4 regions of the Arthrobacter sp. fls2-241-R2A-172 genome follow, and region 1 is predicted to be linked to each of the others. Evidence: riboswitches for the same ligand, from Rfam matches in the RefSeq annotation. Region 1 holds a riboswitch; each other region holds the start of a gene.

Region 1 (3,663 bases):
GGGTCGTGGCAGGTGGCATCCGCTGCCCCTTCGACTTCCCAATTCTGCCTGACTCGGCCCGGGGGCTGTAACCTGCATCCGTCATAGTCCGCCACGTGGAATGCGAAGCAACAGGATGCGACCGGAATTATCCAGAGTAATTCCAAATAAGCTAGGCTGGGTGTCGGCGTTCAAGGGCCAGCGGTACACACCGGCTGCCCTGGCCAAGGACGCGGTACGGTGGAGATTACGCAAGGAAACTGCGTTCGAGGAGAGCTGAGCTGGATGACGGATCTGATCGATACCACTGAGATGTATCTTCGGACCATTTTGGAGCTTGAAGAAGAGAACATTGTGGCGCTCAGGGCCCGCATCGCCGAGCGCCTGCGGCACTCCGGCCCCACGGTTTCACAAACCATCGGCCGCATGGAGCGCGATGGCCTGGTGATCGTATCCAACGACCGTCACCTTGAACTGACCCAGATGGGCCGCAAGCGCGCCACCGAGGTCATGCGAAAGCACCGTCTCGCGGAGCGGCTCCTTGCCGATGTCATTGGCCTCGACTGGGCGTACGTCCATGACGAAGCGTGCCGTTGGGAACACGTGATGAGTGAGCGGGTTGAACGCCGGCTCTACGAACTCCTTGAACACCCCACCGAGTCGCCTTACGGCAATCCGATTCCAGGACTCGAAGCCCTGGGCGGCCTGCCGACGCAGACCATTCCGCGGCTCGACATCAACCTGCTGCAGGCCATGGATGGCTACGCCGCCGATTCCCGCGTGGTGGTCAGCCGGCTTGCCGAGCCCATCCAGGTGGAGCCCGAACTCCTCACCCAACTGGACGAAGGCGGAATCCGTCCCGGGGCAGCGGTGTCATTGGAACGCGTCGGCGAGTACATTTCTGTCCGGGTTCCCGGCATCGAGGGAGCGCTTGAGCTTCCACCGGAAGTTGCGGCCCACGTGTTCGTCTCCCTGGGCTGACCTCCCTTCGGGGCGCCGCATCCTCGGGTATGCCGTGTCAAACCTCACTTTTGTGCCCCGCGGGACAATGTGACCTGCGGTTTTCCGGGATTGATGATAAGGGCGTGCGTCGTCCTGTTGATAACGAATTTATTACTGCAGGCTTTAATCGCCTATAGTTATCTACTAGCGCCGATACCAAAGCGTTACCTGATCCGGAGCCGAGCTCTGCCAGCGGATCAGGTGTGCCATCCACCACTGGCAGAGGCGGGGGAACCACAAGCGGCTGTCTAAAGAAGCAGCCTTGGGGTGAAGTCCGCAGCAGAAGTGCCCATTTACGCAAGTCCCTCCTGGGATACCTGTGTGCCATGAGCGCTTCGTGCGGACCGGGTCTTTGAACTCTCTGACCCGAATCCGACAGCTAACTTCGCAGGCTTTCCAGAGAGGAACAGAGTTTGACATCGCAGAACGTCAGGGGTCGTCGCCGCGCCACCGGCCCCGCTGTTGAGCTGCGGCCAGCCCGCGCAACAATGGAGGTCCGGCCCCGTGACACTGAGCGCCAAGTCCGCCGCCGTAAGAGCCCATTGCGCCAGGTTGCCGATTTCGCCGCAGCCAGTGGTGTCGGCCAGAAAGCCGGAGTAGCCCTCGCTGCCACCGGCTTGGCGCTGACTGTCGGACTGCCGGCCACAAGCCCCGTGATGGCAACGTCGGAGTCGGGCCAGTCCGAGTCCGCCCTCGCCGTTTCCGGCGGCAGCCAGCCAGAGGTTTCCGCGGCCGCATCGGCAAAAATCGACTTTAGCCGCGCCGCCGTCGCAACCGCAGCTGACCCCGACGGCAAGCTGAAGCAATTGCTCAGCGCCCAGTCGGTCGGCAGCATCCAGCGCGCCTCGTCCGTAGGCACGCTTGCCAGCCCCTTGGACAGCCTGGTCACGGCCTCGCCGTTCGGCTACCGGGTCAGCCCCCTCACGGGCGGCACGGGAGACTTCCACCGCGGCCAGGACTTCGTTGCCCAGTGCGGCACCGCGGTGCATGCGGCTGCCACGGGCAAGGTCACTTTCGCCGGATGGCACGAGTATGGCGGAGGCAACCGCGTGGTAGTGGACCACGGCAACGGCCTCGAGACCACCTATAACCACCTGTCGTCCTTCAACGTCAAGGTCGGGCAGACCGTCACCCGTGGCGATACCGTCGCGTTGAGCGGCACCACGGGCGCTTCCACCGGCTGCCACCTCCACTTCGAGGTCCAGGTCAACGGAGAAGTTGTAGACCCCATGGGCTGGCTCTAAGCCAGTTGATGGTCGCCTCTCGCATTTTGCGACACCCCGTGACCTGAATGTGACATTCGCGTTCAACTGTTGTACCGTACAAAGCGCATCGGCTTTTTAGGGGGCCGATGCACTTGAGTGGATTGCCTAGCTCTGCCACCACTCAAGGTCCGTTCGCATAAATCGTCTGGCAGGGGCGGGGGAACCACTTTTGGTCTTCGATAGAAGGCCTTGGGGTTAAGTCGCAAAAGCTTCCTTGAAGCAACGCGGCCGGATGACTCCCATCCGAATCCGACAGCTCACCTCGCAGGCATTGGGAGAGGCTACCTACGTGTCATCACGCACTACCCCTGCGCGCCACCGCGCTGAAACGGTTCGTACGAACCCCTTGAACACTCTTTCCAAGGCTGTTTCGTCCAACGCCGGTTCGGTTGGCCGTCAGGCCGTCGTCCTGGCAGCAGCTTCGGGCCTTGTCCTGACCGCCGGTCTTCCGGCTACGGCAGCTGATACGGACGTCTCCAAGTCGGAAGCCTCCAGCACCCAGCAGATGGTGGCAACCGCCGTCGTCACCGCAGAGCCAACCGCCACCGTGGCCTTCGAGAGCCCGGTCGTGGCCACCAAGGAAGCCCCCAAGGTTGTCCAGCGTGCATCGCAGGTCACCCAGCGCGCCGCTGGTAGCCAGGACGCCGCAGCAGCAGTCACCGCAAAGTCCTCCGAGGTTACGGACGGTGCTGCAAGCGCTGCTGCTTCGGGCCTCGCCGCCATTGCCTACACCGGTATCGGCCACCCCTACGTATGGGGCGGCACCACCCCCAACGGCTGGGACTGCTCCGGCTTCACCCAGTGGGTCTACGCGCAGGCCGGCATCAGCATTCCCCGCGTCAACGCCTGGACGGCCATGAAGCCCACCAGCAACCCCCAGCCCGGTGACCTCGTCATGCAGAACGGCGGAGCCCACGTCGGCATCTACGTCGGCAACGGCATGATGATCAGCGCACTGAACCCGAGCCAGGGCACTCTCCTGCACTCGGCAGCCTCCACGGGCACCTCTTCCTTCTTCACCCTTCGCTAGAAAACATCCGGTTCGTGGCCGGCCAGCATGCCCCCAAGTGCTGGCCGCCCATTACCCGCGTGTAACCCCACTGCACGCGGATACGAAAAGAGAAAATCATGACCAGTGCAAACAAGGTTGCACGGCATCGCGCTGAGGCCCCCAAGACCAGCTCGCTTGCCATCATCGCCAAGGCTGTCGGCGGCAACGCCGGTACTGTGGGCCGCCAGGCCGCCGTCATCGCAGCGGCTTCCGGTCTGGTCCTGACCAGCGGTGTCGCGGCCAACGCCGCCGAAACCAACGTTGACCGTGAATCCACCGCGACGTCCACCCTCGATGTCCAGGCAGTGGTCCAGTCGACCATCGCTGCGGACTCCACGGTAGCCATTTCCTACGAACGGCCCGTCG
Region 2 (3,663 bases), on a different contig from region 1:
GCCAACATCGTGGAGCTCTACATTTCCTATCTCCGCAAGAAGATCGAAGCGAAACACCCTCCAATGATCCATACCGTTCGCGGAGCCGGCTATGTCATCAAACCTGCGGACTAAGCCTTGAGCGCACTCTCCGGGGTTGCCAGAAGCCAGCAGCGCAATTGGCTCAATCCCTCCACCTGGCATTTGCGCACTCGCCTGGTCCTGGTGGCGATGGCTTTGCTGGTGGCCATTTGCGGCGCAGTCGGGGTGGTCAGCTACGCCTCGATGGATATGGTCTTCAACAAGCAGCTCGACAGGCAGCTGGAGCAGGCCTCGCTCCGCGCGGACCTATTCGGCAGACCGCCGTCGAGCTTTCCAAACTCCCCGACAGGACGCCCGGACCCGCTGGAGGCCCGCGGTCAGGCGGCCGGCACGCTGAGCGCCCGTATCGACGGCTCAACGGTGCGCAGCTCCGGGTTGATCGACGCGCGGGGCAATCGCGTCTCCTTGTCCGCCGACGATGAGCAGGTCCTGCTCGCGCTGCCGACAGGTGACGGCCCGGTTGACCGTTCGCTGTCCAACGGCGATTACCGGCTTATGGCCGTGAAGACCAATTACGGCGACGTGATCGTCACTGGCCTGCCGCTCGCGGACAAGCAGACCGCAGAGGCTTCGCTGGTCTGGACCATGGTTCTGGTGTCACTGGGCGGCCTGGTGGTGATCGGCCTTGTGGGGACCGTGATCATCCGTCGCACCATGCGGCCCCTGGAGCAGCTTTCCGATGTCGCCACCAAGGTTTCACGGCTGCCTCTCGACGCCGGTGAAGTGGCACTTGCGGTGCGCGTCCCGCCGTCGGCCTCCCATCCCGGGACCGAAGTGGGGAGCGTGGGCCACGCCCTGAACCAGATGCTGAACAACGTCTCCAGCGCGTTGGAGGCCCGTCAGGAGAGCGAGACCAAAGTGAGGCAGTTCGTTGCCGATGCCTCGCACGAGCTCCGGACGCCGCTGACCGCCATCCGTGGCTACACCGAGCTGCTTCGGATGACCGAGACCTTTACGGACGACGGCAGGAAGTCCTTGGCCCGGGTACAAAGCCAGTCCGAACGCATGACTACGCTGGTGGAGGACCTGCTGTTGCTGGCGAGGTTGGACGAGGGCCAGCCGTTGAAGGTCACGGACGTGGACCTGACCCAGTTGGTGGTCGAGACCGTGAGTGACGAAAAAGTCATGGCGCCGGACCACATCTGGCAACTGCAGCTCCCCGGGGAGCCCGTCACCGTACGCGGCGATGCCACGCAATTGCACCAGGTGCTGGCGAACCTGCTCTCGAATGCCCGCAAACACACCGACCCGGGAACAACGGTGGTCACTGGAGTCATGCTCTCCGCGGATGGCAGCGCAGTGGTGACCGTGACCGACAACGGTCCTGGCATACCGCAGGAATTCCAGAGCCGCATCTTCTCCCGTTTTGCCCGTGCCGACGCGGCGAGATCGGGCTCGGAAGGGACCTCGGGGTTGGGCTTGTCGATAGTGGAATCCATCGTTCAAGCGCACGGCGGAAGCGTCGAAGTGACGTCCAGGCCGGGGCGCACCGAGTTCGCCCTGCGGCTGCCTACCGCCACTACCGAACGCCTGCAAAGAATCCGGCAAGACGACTCACCGACTTCGTGATCTCTGTTACCTAAATGTGACTTCTGCGGAAACCTCCTGTACCGTCGAAAGGGTGGGTTGCCCCTAACCGGCCCACATCCGGGATGCGCCGAGCTCTGCCACTTCCCGGAGTCCGATCTTTCACCGAGGCAGAGACGGGGGACCCAGAGTCTCCGGGCCCAGGCATTTTGCCGGCCCTTGGGGTAAAGCCGCAGCGTGATGCGCGGCCGGATGACCTCATCCGAACCCGACAGCTAACTCCGCAGGCGCTGAGAGGTAATCACAAATGTCTGAATTTAACGATCAGACGCGCCCTTCCGCGCGTCACCGCGACCAGAACGACACCCAGTTGACCAAGTCGCAGACCGTCCTCAAAAAGGCCGCCCGTGAGGGCAAGTCCGGCAAGCGCATGCCTGTTGTAGCGGGCGTCATCGCCGCTGCACTGGGCGTTGCATCGCTCGGTACCGCCGCCAACGCAGCCTTGAACCTCCCCGAGGCAAGCCGTGTAGCCGGCACCCAGGCCGCTGCACAGGTCAGCACCAACAAGTCCGCTGAAGTTTCCGCTTCGATGGACGCCGCAGCTGCCAAGGGTGCAGCCGACCGGGCTGCTGCAGACAAGGCCGCCGCCGACAAGGCCGCAGCCGACAAGCTCGCCGCTGATCAGGCCGCTGCCGTGCAGGCTGCCGCCGACAAGGCAGCTGCCGATCAAGCCGCTGCCGAGAAGGCTGCTGCCGACAAGGCCGCTGCTGACGCTGCCGCCGAGCAGGCCGCCGACGCTGCTGCCGCCGCCGCTGCCCAGGCTGCAGCCGCTGCTGCCGCCCCGAAGGCAGTGGACGATCCCGCCGGTGCGAAGGCCTACGCCGCCAGCATCCTTGGCAGCTACGGCTGGGGCGCGGGCGAAATGACCGCCCTGAACACGCTGTGGGAGAAGGAATCAGGATGGCGGACCACTGCCACCAACGCTTCCAGCGGTGCGTACGGTATTGTCCAGTCGCTTCCGGCCGGCAAGATGGCTTCTGCCGGTGCGGACTGGCAGACCAACTACCAGACCCAGATCAAGTGGGGCCTGAACTACATCAAGGAACGCTACGGATCCCCGTCGGCCGCCCTGGCCTTCCACTTGGCCAACAACTGGTACTAAGCCAAGAGCTTTCCCGAAAAGCCGCTCCCGTTCCGGGGGCGGCTTTTCGCGTTCCCGGAACGGGAGACTTACACAGTCGCGTCACAGCTTCCGCCTAAAGCACTCACAATCGGCGGCCTCACTGTGAATGCATGACGCTCATAGATCCCGCCACCAGTGCGCTGCCGAACCCCGCCCATTCGGGGACCTTCGCCGCTCCTGCCTTGCCTTACCGGCAGCCGCGGCGCTTTCCCGTGGACACACGGACCACGGTCCCTGTCCTGGACGTCACCATTCCCGTCCACAACGAAGAGACCGACCTCGAGGAATGCCTGCGCCGCTTGCACGGGCACTTGGTGGAGACGTTCCCGCATACGTTCCGCATCACGGTCGCGGACAATGCGAGCACGGACAACACCTTGAAGATCGCCGAGCGCCTGGCCCGCGAGCTCCCCGAAATCGGCGTCATGCGCTTCGAGGAGAAAGGCCGGGGCAACGCCCTCCGGCAGGTCTGGCTCGCCTCCCCGTCCCCGGTGCTCGCCTACATGGACGTGGACCTCTCCACGGACCTGGCTGCCCTGGCCCCGCTGCTGGCTCCCCTGATTTCCGGCCATTCGGACCTTGCCATCGGGACGCGGCTCTCCCGCAACTCCCGTGTTGTCCGCGGGCCCAAGCGCGAGTTCGTCTCCCGCAGCTACAACGTCCTCCTGCATACGCTCATGGGCGCCCGGTTCTCGGATGCCCAATGCGGTTTCAAGGCCATCCGGGCAGACGTCGCCCACAGGATCCTCCCCCACACCCTGGACAACGCCTGGTTCTTCGACACCGAACTCCTGGTCCTGGCCGAGCGCTGCGGCCTCCGCGTCCATGAAGTCCCCGTCGACTGGACGGACGATCCGAACTCAAGTGTCGAC
Region 3 (3,663 bases), on a different contig from region 1:
GGCGGGAGGGCAGACCACGCACAGGTGCTGGTGCACTACCAACTGGAACTCGCCAAGCGCGCCGGAAGGACGGTGGACCGCGTCATCCTTGGCATCAGTGAACCATTCCAGGTGATCCGGCAGATCTCCAGCGCCTACCGCCAGTCCAAAGTAGCGGCCCAGGCTGCCGCGGTTGACCTGCCGCTCGGCGAGCTCGTGGAAAGCCGGGCGGTAGGGGTTTACCAGCTCTTTGATCGCCTTTTGGCGCCCGGTGGCTGGGATGACACCGGATCGGTCCACTACCGGACGCTGGAGGATCAGGACAGGAACGGCGAGCTCCTCCCGGTCCTGGAGTTGCTCTACGACAATGACGGTTCCGTCCAGGACGTCGCAGCGAAGCTCCATCTCCACAGGAGCAGCATCTACAACCGGCTGGGCCGGATCCGCCAGCTCATCGGGGCTGACCCGTTGAGCGGCGCGATCCGGCTTGAACTGCATGCGGCCCTGAAAGCACACCGCTGGGCACGGCGACCCAGGATCTAGGCGCCCTGTGCTCCCTGTTTCGGGGATCCGAGGACTAGGAACGCCTCAACCGCTGGCAGCTCCAGCGGCCCATCCTTCGCCTGAAGGTGGCGGTCCGGCTGCTGGTGCAGTACCGGCCATGCCATCCGATCGGCGTTGCCGTACGGGGTAGCCGGGTGCTCACTTCACGGCCTTCTTGGCGGCGTCCAGGATCGCGTCGAGGGCGGTCCCAGTGGATTGCGGGTTCGTTCCGGCGGTGGGGTTCCCGGTGGGGCGCGGCTTGGGAGTGGCGGGCGACGTCGGCGTGGGTGTCGGCGCGGGCGTCGGGGTGGTGGTCGGCGTCGGCGTGGTTGTCGGGGCCGGAGACGGTGCCGTGGTGACTGTATCGGCGGGCACATCGGTGGGGGCCGGGGCAGGCTGCGTCGGGACTGCCGCGGAGGCACCCGGCGCTGGGTTAGCCGCCGACGGCGCCGCCGAAGGAACCCAAACCGGGGCCGCAAGCGAGACGTGCGGGGCCGGAACCGACGACGGCGACACTTCAGAAGGTGCCTCGGGGACGGTCGCCGGCTGACCGGCTGCCGATGAGGATGACGCTGTTGGCGCTGCCGACGAGGCCGATGGTGAGGACGCGGTGGAATAGGAAGCCCGAGGCCCGGGCGCAGTCGAGCCCGACTCCCTGTCCCCATGGGCGCTCGCATCCTGGGCGGGGGTTTCATGGCCGAAGAACGGCAGCTCAAGGGCCTGGCCGAGGCCTCCCGCCGTGAGCACCAGTCCTACAGCGCCGGCAACAACGGCCATACGCTGGCTCATCTGCTTGACCGATGCGGCCTTTCGAAGCACGGCTTGGGGTTCGCGGTTGAACGACGACGACGAGCCAAAGCCGGTCCTGGCGGGGACGGGAGTAGGTGCCGGCCCGGCAACGTCGACGATGGGGATGGCTGCCGTGGCGGGCTCCGATGGTGTGGACTGCTGCGTGTCCGGCTTGGGTGCCGGCTTGGCAACGTCGACGATGGGGATGGCTGCAGTGGGAGGGCCCGGTGTGGTCGACCGCGGTGCCGCGGCTTGGGCTGCCCGTACTGCCGGGATCGCGGCGGTGGCCGGTTCTGCGGGTTCGGCTTCAGCCCGGGCTGCCCTTTCCCGCTCCGCTGCACGGGCGGCCGCGCGCGTGGTGGGCCTGGCAGCAGCGGTGGGTTCCGGCGTCGTGCTTGGTGCCTCAGGCGCCGTTGCTGGTTCTGTGGCGGATCCGCTGGCTTCGGCCCGACGGCGTCCGGTTGGCTTGGTGCGCTCGCGTTCGATGAGGGCGCGGCGCGGCTGATCCATGGTTGGGGACATGGTGGTTGCCTCTCAACGCCTTCGAGGTTAGCTGTCGGGTTCGGACGAGGCCGTCCGGCCGCCTCAGCGGCTTCACCCCGAGGGCTTGGAAACAAGCCCGGGAACTGTGGGTCCCCCGCCTCTGCCGCGGGTCTGGCGGATCCCGGATTGCGGCAGAGCTCGGCGTCAATCCGGAAGCGGCCCAGCGGAGATACGGGTCGCCCTACGACGGTACATGAGCCGGAAAGTAAAGTCACATTAATGTAACGGACGGTAGGTCGGGCTAAACCGGAGGCTCCGGGCGCCTACGCTTCGGGGCCGGTGCGGGAGCCGGCAGCTGGTGCTGGATCTCCGAGTACTGCCCCCAACACGGCCAAGATATCCACCGCCTAAGACTAGCTTCGGCGTCCGACGGCAGGGTAGACATTTCCTATGGACCTGCCAGTGATGCCGCCCGTCTCGCCCATGCTTGCCAAATCAGTTCCGGACATCCCCGATGTGGGTCACTACGAGCCGAAGTGGGATGGCTTCCGGACCATCGTTTTCAAGGATGGGGACGAGGTCATCCTGGGCAGCCGCAACGAGAAGCCCATGACGCGCTACTTTCCCGAGCTGGTTGAGGCGCTGAGGAAGAACCTCCCGGAGAAGTGTGTGATCGACGGTGAGATCGTCCTGATCGAGGGCAACAGGTTGGAATTCGAGGTCCTCCAGCAACGGATCCACCCCGCGGACAGCCGGGTCAGGATGCTCGCCGAGAAAACGCCGGCTTCCATGATCGCGTTCGACATCCTGGCCTTGGGCGAGGAAGACCTGATGGGCAAGCCGTTCTCAGAGCGCCGGGCCATCCTGGAATCCGCTCTTGCCAAGGCCGAACCGCCTGTCTACGTCACTCCAGCAGTAACGGATCTCGAGCGGGCCAAGGAATGGTTCGTGCAGTTGGAGGGCGCGGGCCTGGACGGGGTTCTCTCCAAGCCGCTGGATGGAACCTACCAACCCAATAAGCGCGTGATGTTCAAGACCAAGCATGTTCGGACCGCGGACTGTGTGGTGGCCGGGTTCCGCTGGCACAAAACTGCGAAGGTGGTGGGTTCCATGTTGTTGGGGCTCTACGACGACGCCGGTCGGCTGCGCCACGTGGGGGTGGTGGCATCGTTCCCCATGGCCAAGCGGGAAGCACTGGTTGCCGAGCTTGAGCCCTACCAGGTGGATCTCGCTGATCACCCGTGGGGCGAGTGGGCCAAGCAGGACGAGGCTGCCGGTGGTTCTCGGATGCCTGGTGCGCAAAGCAGGTGGAGCGGGGGCAAGGACTTTTCGTTTGTACCACTGCGCCCCGAGCTTGTGATCGAAGTGGCGTACGACTACATGGAGGGCGACAGGTTCCGCCACACCACGCAGTTCCGCCGCTGGAGGCCGGACCGGACTCCGGAGAGCTGCACGTACGCGCAACTGGAGGAGCCTGCCGATTACGATCTCGGGGAGATCCTGAGCCTGCCGTAGAACGTTGCCAGCCCGCTGTTACGTTGTCGGCCCGCAACGTAACAGCGGGGTAGCGACGAAATTACTCTTCGTGTCCCTGGTCGCTGCTCATGCTGCCTTCGGCCGGCGGCGTTTCGCCCGGGGGTACCCCTCCGCCTGGCTCCAATCCCGTGACGTTGCCGTCCAGGGGATCAGGGTTGGCAGAGGCCGCGGGATCGTCGTCCTCGTCCTGGCGCATGTCCGGATCTTCGTGGATGCTGTCCGCATCGGCGGTGGTGTCGAAGGGTCCGGTCGCGCCGCTCACGCCGAAGGTTTGGGGATCGTCTTCCGGGTCATAGCTGGTCATGGTCAAACCCTTTCGTAAGCAGACTTACT
Region 4 (3,663 bases), on a different contig from region 1:
GCTATGTGCATAACGGTCCGGGCTCAGTTCAAACCACACGGGATCGGCCTGCTGGCGGACACGAAAAACACGACGCCGGGAAGGCTACCCATGGCCGAAAAAGTTCGGTAGTGTTCGAGTCACCGAATAGCCGGGCAGCGTGTCTCATGACACACCCCGGCTGTTAATTTGCGGCCGCTTGGGGAACTCGGACGCGATCCCACGCGATGCCGCAGGGCACACACGTCAAGGAGGAACCAAGCAGTGTCACTCACGCCTGATTCCGGCACGGAACGAACCACCACAGTGGTCATCGGCGCTGGCCTCTCCGGTCTGGCTGTTGCCAGCGAGCTTAGCCGCTACGGGGTGGGCTCCATCGTCGTTGACGGGTTCGGATCGCTCTCAGCCACCGGGCCTTCGACCCACACTGGAATGCTCCAGCGCTGCGACATCGCCGATCCCGCCATGCAGGAACGCAGCGAGATTCTCCGCCACCTGCGCAACTACGCCGCCAACCATCAATTGGACGTTCGCAGCACCACCCGCGCCGTTCGCCTGGATTTCCTGGGCTCCGACCCGTCGCAGCAAATAGGGCACGGCCCCACCGGAAGCACCGCATCGGCCACCCTCCGGGGCAGGATCGTTTTCGGCCCCCTCGAATCCACTCCCCGTCAGTGGGCGGTCCACACCGCCCAAGGTGTCCTGCTGGCCGACCACGTCGTGGTGACGCGCTGCGCCCAGAGCCAGCTGCGCCGGATGCTGGCAGAACTTGGAATTGCCGTCGGCCAGAATTTCGCCGCGGCAATGCGTGCCGTGGGGATGCACCTTGTAGGCGTCGGAGAACTCATTACCCCGACTCCCAAAGAAGTCCTTCGGCAGGCCAAAGCTGTGGGGCAGGCAATTTCCGCCAGGGTGGCCCTACCGGCAGGCAACGGCATGGCCGGAAGCGGCGTAGCCATCGCCTAGGACGGCCGCTTCACCGCCACTGGAACTTTTGCGCACATTTCTTAACGCCAAAGGCCGGCACCCTCGAAGAATGAATCTTCGAAGATGCCGGCCTTTGAACTGAAGCGTGAGGCTTATGCGCCTGCGCGTACGTACGTGATGGGACCAGTTGCGGTCAACCAGCTGATCGGGTGGATACCCGTCTGGTTGCCGTTGATGCCACCGCTGATGGCCTGGCCGTTGCCGATGTAGATTGCAACGTGGCCGGACTGGACGATCATGTCGCCGGGCTGGGGGCTGCTGACGACCTTGCCGTAGTTCATGAACTGCATGGGCGCGAGGTCACCAACGGGGATACCTGCGGAGCCGAGGGCCCGCTCCACCATGGCGGTGCAGTCCTGCATGATGCCGATCTGGGCGTAAGCCGAGGCGACCATGGCGGCGTTGACTCCACCGACGGCCGGTGCAGCGGCTGCAGGAGCAGCGGCGGCCGGAGCGGCTGCAACTGACGCGGCAGCCTTTGCTACAGGAGCGGCTGGTGCAGTTGCTGCCACTGCTGCTTTCTTGGCAACAGGTGCCTCGACGACGGGAGCCGGCTTCTCGATGACCGGAGCTGCTACGGAAGCAACAGCAGGGCGCTCGAAGTTGACGGTAGCCGTAGCTGCGGCGGTTACAACCTTGGTGGGAGCCTCGGAAACGGTCTCGGCGACCGTGGCGGGGCTGGAGTCACGCTGAACCGGGGTCTCGGCTGCGTGGGCAGCGATGGAGCCGGTCAGGACAAGGCCCGAAGCCGCTGCGATAACAGCTGCTTGGCGGCCAGCGCCGGAAGCGTTGCTGGCGACTGCCTTGGAGATGGAGATGAACGGATTAGGACGTACGCTGTCCGCCTTACGACGGCCGCGAAGAATGCTTGAAGACATGAAAAAGCCTCTCCCGATGCCTGCGAGGTTAGCTGTCGGATTCGGATGGGAGTCACCCGGCCACTATCCCCCGCTGTTCAGCGGAAGCATCGTGACTTCACCCCAAGGCACGCTCGAAAGCGACCTAAATTGGGTTCCCCGTCTCTGCCGTAAGGTTTGTCTGCGAACGGATTCCGGACTGCGGCAGAGCTAGGCAATCAGGCCGGAAGTGCCCGCTACGTGGAACAGGCACAGCTACTACGGTACGCGATGATCTCGCCGAAGTCACATTTAAGTAACGAGAACCGGGGTTTTGGCGTGTCGCAGTGACCAATCCGAGATATTCGCAGCTACGTAGAAAAGCCTGTTATTCCGCGGAATCGCCCGCATCTGAGTCGTTCGAGGCTGCAAGTTTCTTACGTGCGGTAACGGCGAGATAAACAACGAGGCCGATAGCAACCACGGCCAGTCCCACGATGCTCCACGGGAAGGGTTGCGATGCGTCCGCGGCCGGGGTGCTGGTGGCCGTTCCGGGTGCGGCAGTTCCCGCCGTCGGGACCGTATTGGAAGGTGCTGACGACGACGGCGCGGCGCCCGCGGTGCCGCTCGTCGCCGTCGTGCTTCCAGCAGCGGCCTTGAACGTGAAGGTGCCCTCGATGGGGTGCGAGTCGGAGCTAACGACCCTCCAGACCACGGTGTATTCGCCGGCCGGCGCGCCTTCTCGGATCTTCTGGACCGCCTGGTTGTCGATGATTTCGACGGGCCCATCCGCCCAGTTTTCGCCACCCGCAGTGACCGTAACGCCCGATCCGATGGCCAGCGGCCGGTTGTTGAACGTGATGGAGACCGACGCCGGGACAGCTGCCACGCTGGAGCCGTTGGCCGGCGCTGTGGATTCGGCGACGTCGTGCGCGGAGGCCGGGCCCGCGGAAAACAGCAAAGCGGATGCGAAGGCCAGGGCGGCAACGACGGCGGCCAGAAGCGGGCGGATGGTGCGCATGGGGCGGTTTCTCCTAGTGTTGGCTTCCTTACAGACTAGGCGAATCGTCAGGGGGCCCATATCCGACGGCATAGGATTTGAGGGCACACTCCCCTCGATCCCCGGAGTCCTTCATGCTTAAACAAGGTTCTGCCATCGACCGCTACTTCAAAATTTCCGAGCGTGGCTCCACATACTCCCGGGAAATCCGAGGCGGCTTCGCAACCTTCTTCGCCATGAGCTACATCGTGGTCCTCAACCCCCTGATCCTTTCCGGGCAGGATTCCAGCGGAGCGTCGCTGGGATTCACCGCCGTCGCGGCCACCACGGCATTCGTCGCGGGCATCCTGACCATCCTCATGGGCGCCTGGGCCAAGCACCCGTTCGCCGTGGCCACGGGCCTGGGCGTTAACGCGTTCGTAGCGGTGACCGTCGCCTCGCACCCGGGCCTGACATGGCCGGACATGATGGGCCTTGTGGTGCTCTCGGGCCTGACCATGCTGATCCTGGTGCTCACCGGTTTCCGTACCGCCGTGTTCAAAGCCGTACCGGAAGCGCTCAAGACAGCGATCGTGGTGGGCATCGGCCTCTTCATCGCCCTGATCGGCCTGGTCAATGCAGGGTTTGTCCGCCGCATCCCTGACGCCGCTGGCACAACCGTTCCGCTGGGATTGGGCGTCGACGGGAAACTGCTCGGCTGGCCCACCCTGGTGTTTGCCTTCGGCCTGATCCTGACCATCGCACTGGTGGTCCGCAAGGTCCGTGGCGCCATCCTGATCGGCATCGTGGCATCGACGGCTTTGGCCGCCATCCTTGAGTTCACGCTCCACATCGGCCCGAGCAACGACGGCACCAACATCA

The links. Region 1 has a riboswitch for cyclic di-AMP ahead of QRM57_RS06140 (C40 family peptidase). Riboswitches for the same ligand answer to the same signal wherever they lie in the genome.
Region 2: it holds a riboswitch for cyclic di-AMP, as region 1 does, so the genes downstream of both, QRM57_RS02320 (aggregation-promoting factor C-terminal-like domain-containing protein) here and QRM57_RS06140 (C40 family peptidase) in region 1, are expected to answer to the same signal.
Region 3: it holds a riboswitch for cyclic di-AMP, as region 1 does, so the genes downstream of both, QRM57_RS11570 (hypothetical protein) here and QRM57_RS06140 (C40 family peptidase) in region 1, are expected to answer to the same signal.
Region 4: it holds a riboswitch for cyclic di-AMP, as region 1 does, so the genes downstream of both, QRM57_RS00605 (NlpC/P60 family protein) here and QRM57_RS06140 (C40 family peptidase) in region 1, are expected to answer to the same signal.

Annotation. Positions count from the first base shown of each region.
Region 1 covers NZ_JARVTB010000003.1:121,845-125,507, forward strand. Annotated here, with positions in the region: gene QRM57_RS06130 (iron-dependent transcriptional repressor DtxR) at 265-960, shown strand; cyclic di-AMP (ydaO/yuaA leader) riboswitch at 1,176-1,390, shown strand; gene QRM57_RS06135 (M23 family metallopeptidase) at 1,395-2,225, shown strand; cyclic di-AMP (ydaO/yuaA leader) riboswitch at 2,370-2,531, shown strand; gene QRM57_RS06140 (C40 family peptidase) at 2,536-3,276, shown strand; gene QRM57_RS06145 (NlpC/P60 family protein) at 3,375-3,663, shown strand, end outside.
Region 2 covers NZ_JARVTB010000001.1:489,152-492,814, reverse strand. Annotated here, with positions in the region: gene QRM57_RS02330 (response regulator transcription factor) at 1-114, shown strand, start outside; gene QRM57_RS02325 (sensor histidine kinase) at 118-1,650, shown strand; cyclic di-AMP (ydaO/yuaA leader) riboswitch at 1,751-1,910, shown strand; gene QRM57_RS02320 (aggregation-promoting factor C-terminal-like domain-containing protein) at 1,916-2,770, shown strand; gene QRM57_RS02315 (glycosyltransferase) at 2,902-3,663, shown strand, end outside.
Region 3 covers NZ_JARVTB010000005.1:98,589-102,251, reverse strand. Annotated here, with positions in the region: gene QRM57_RS11575 (PucR family transcriptional regulator) at 1-522, shown strand, start outside; gene QRM57_RS11570 (hypothetical protein) at 682-1,833, opposite strand; cyclic di-AMP (ydaO/yuaA leader) riboswitch at 1,836-1,981, opposite strand; gene QRM57_RS11565 (ATP-dependent DNA ligase) at 2,245-3,309, shown strand; gene QRM57_RS11560 (DUF6480 family protein) at 3,371-3,634, opposite strand.
Region 4 covers NZ_JARVTB010000001.1:115,126-118,788, reverse strand. Annotated here, with positions in the region: gene QRM57_RS00610 (NAD(P)/FAD-dependent oxidoreductase) at 244-945, shown strand; gene QRM57_RS00605 (NlpC/P60 family protein) at 1,059-1,844, opposite strand; cyclic di-AMP (ydaO/yuaA leader) riboswitch at 1,848-2,016, opposite strand; gene QRM57_RS00600 (copper resistance CopC family protein) at 2,191-2,823, opposite strand; gene QRM57_RS00595 (NCS2 family permease) at 2,937-3,663, shown strand, end outside.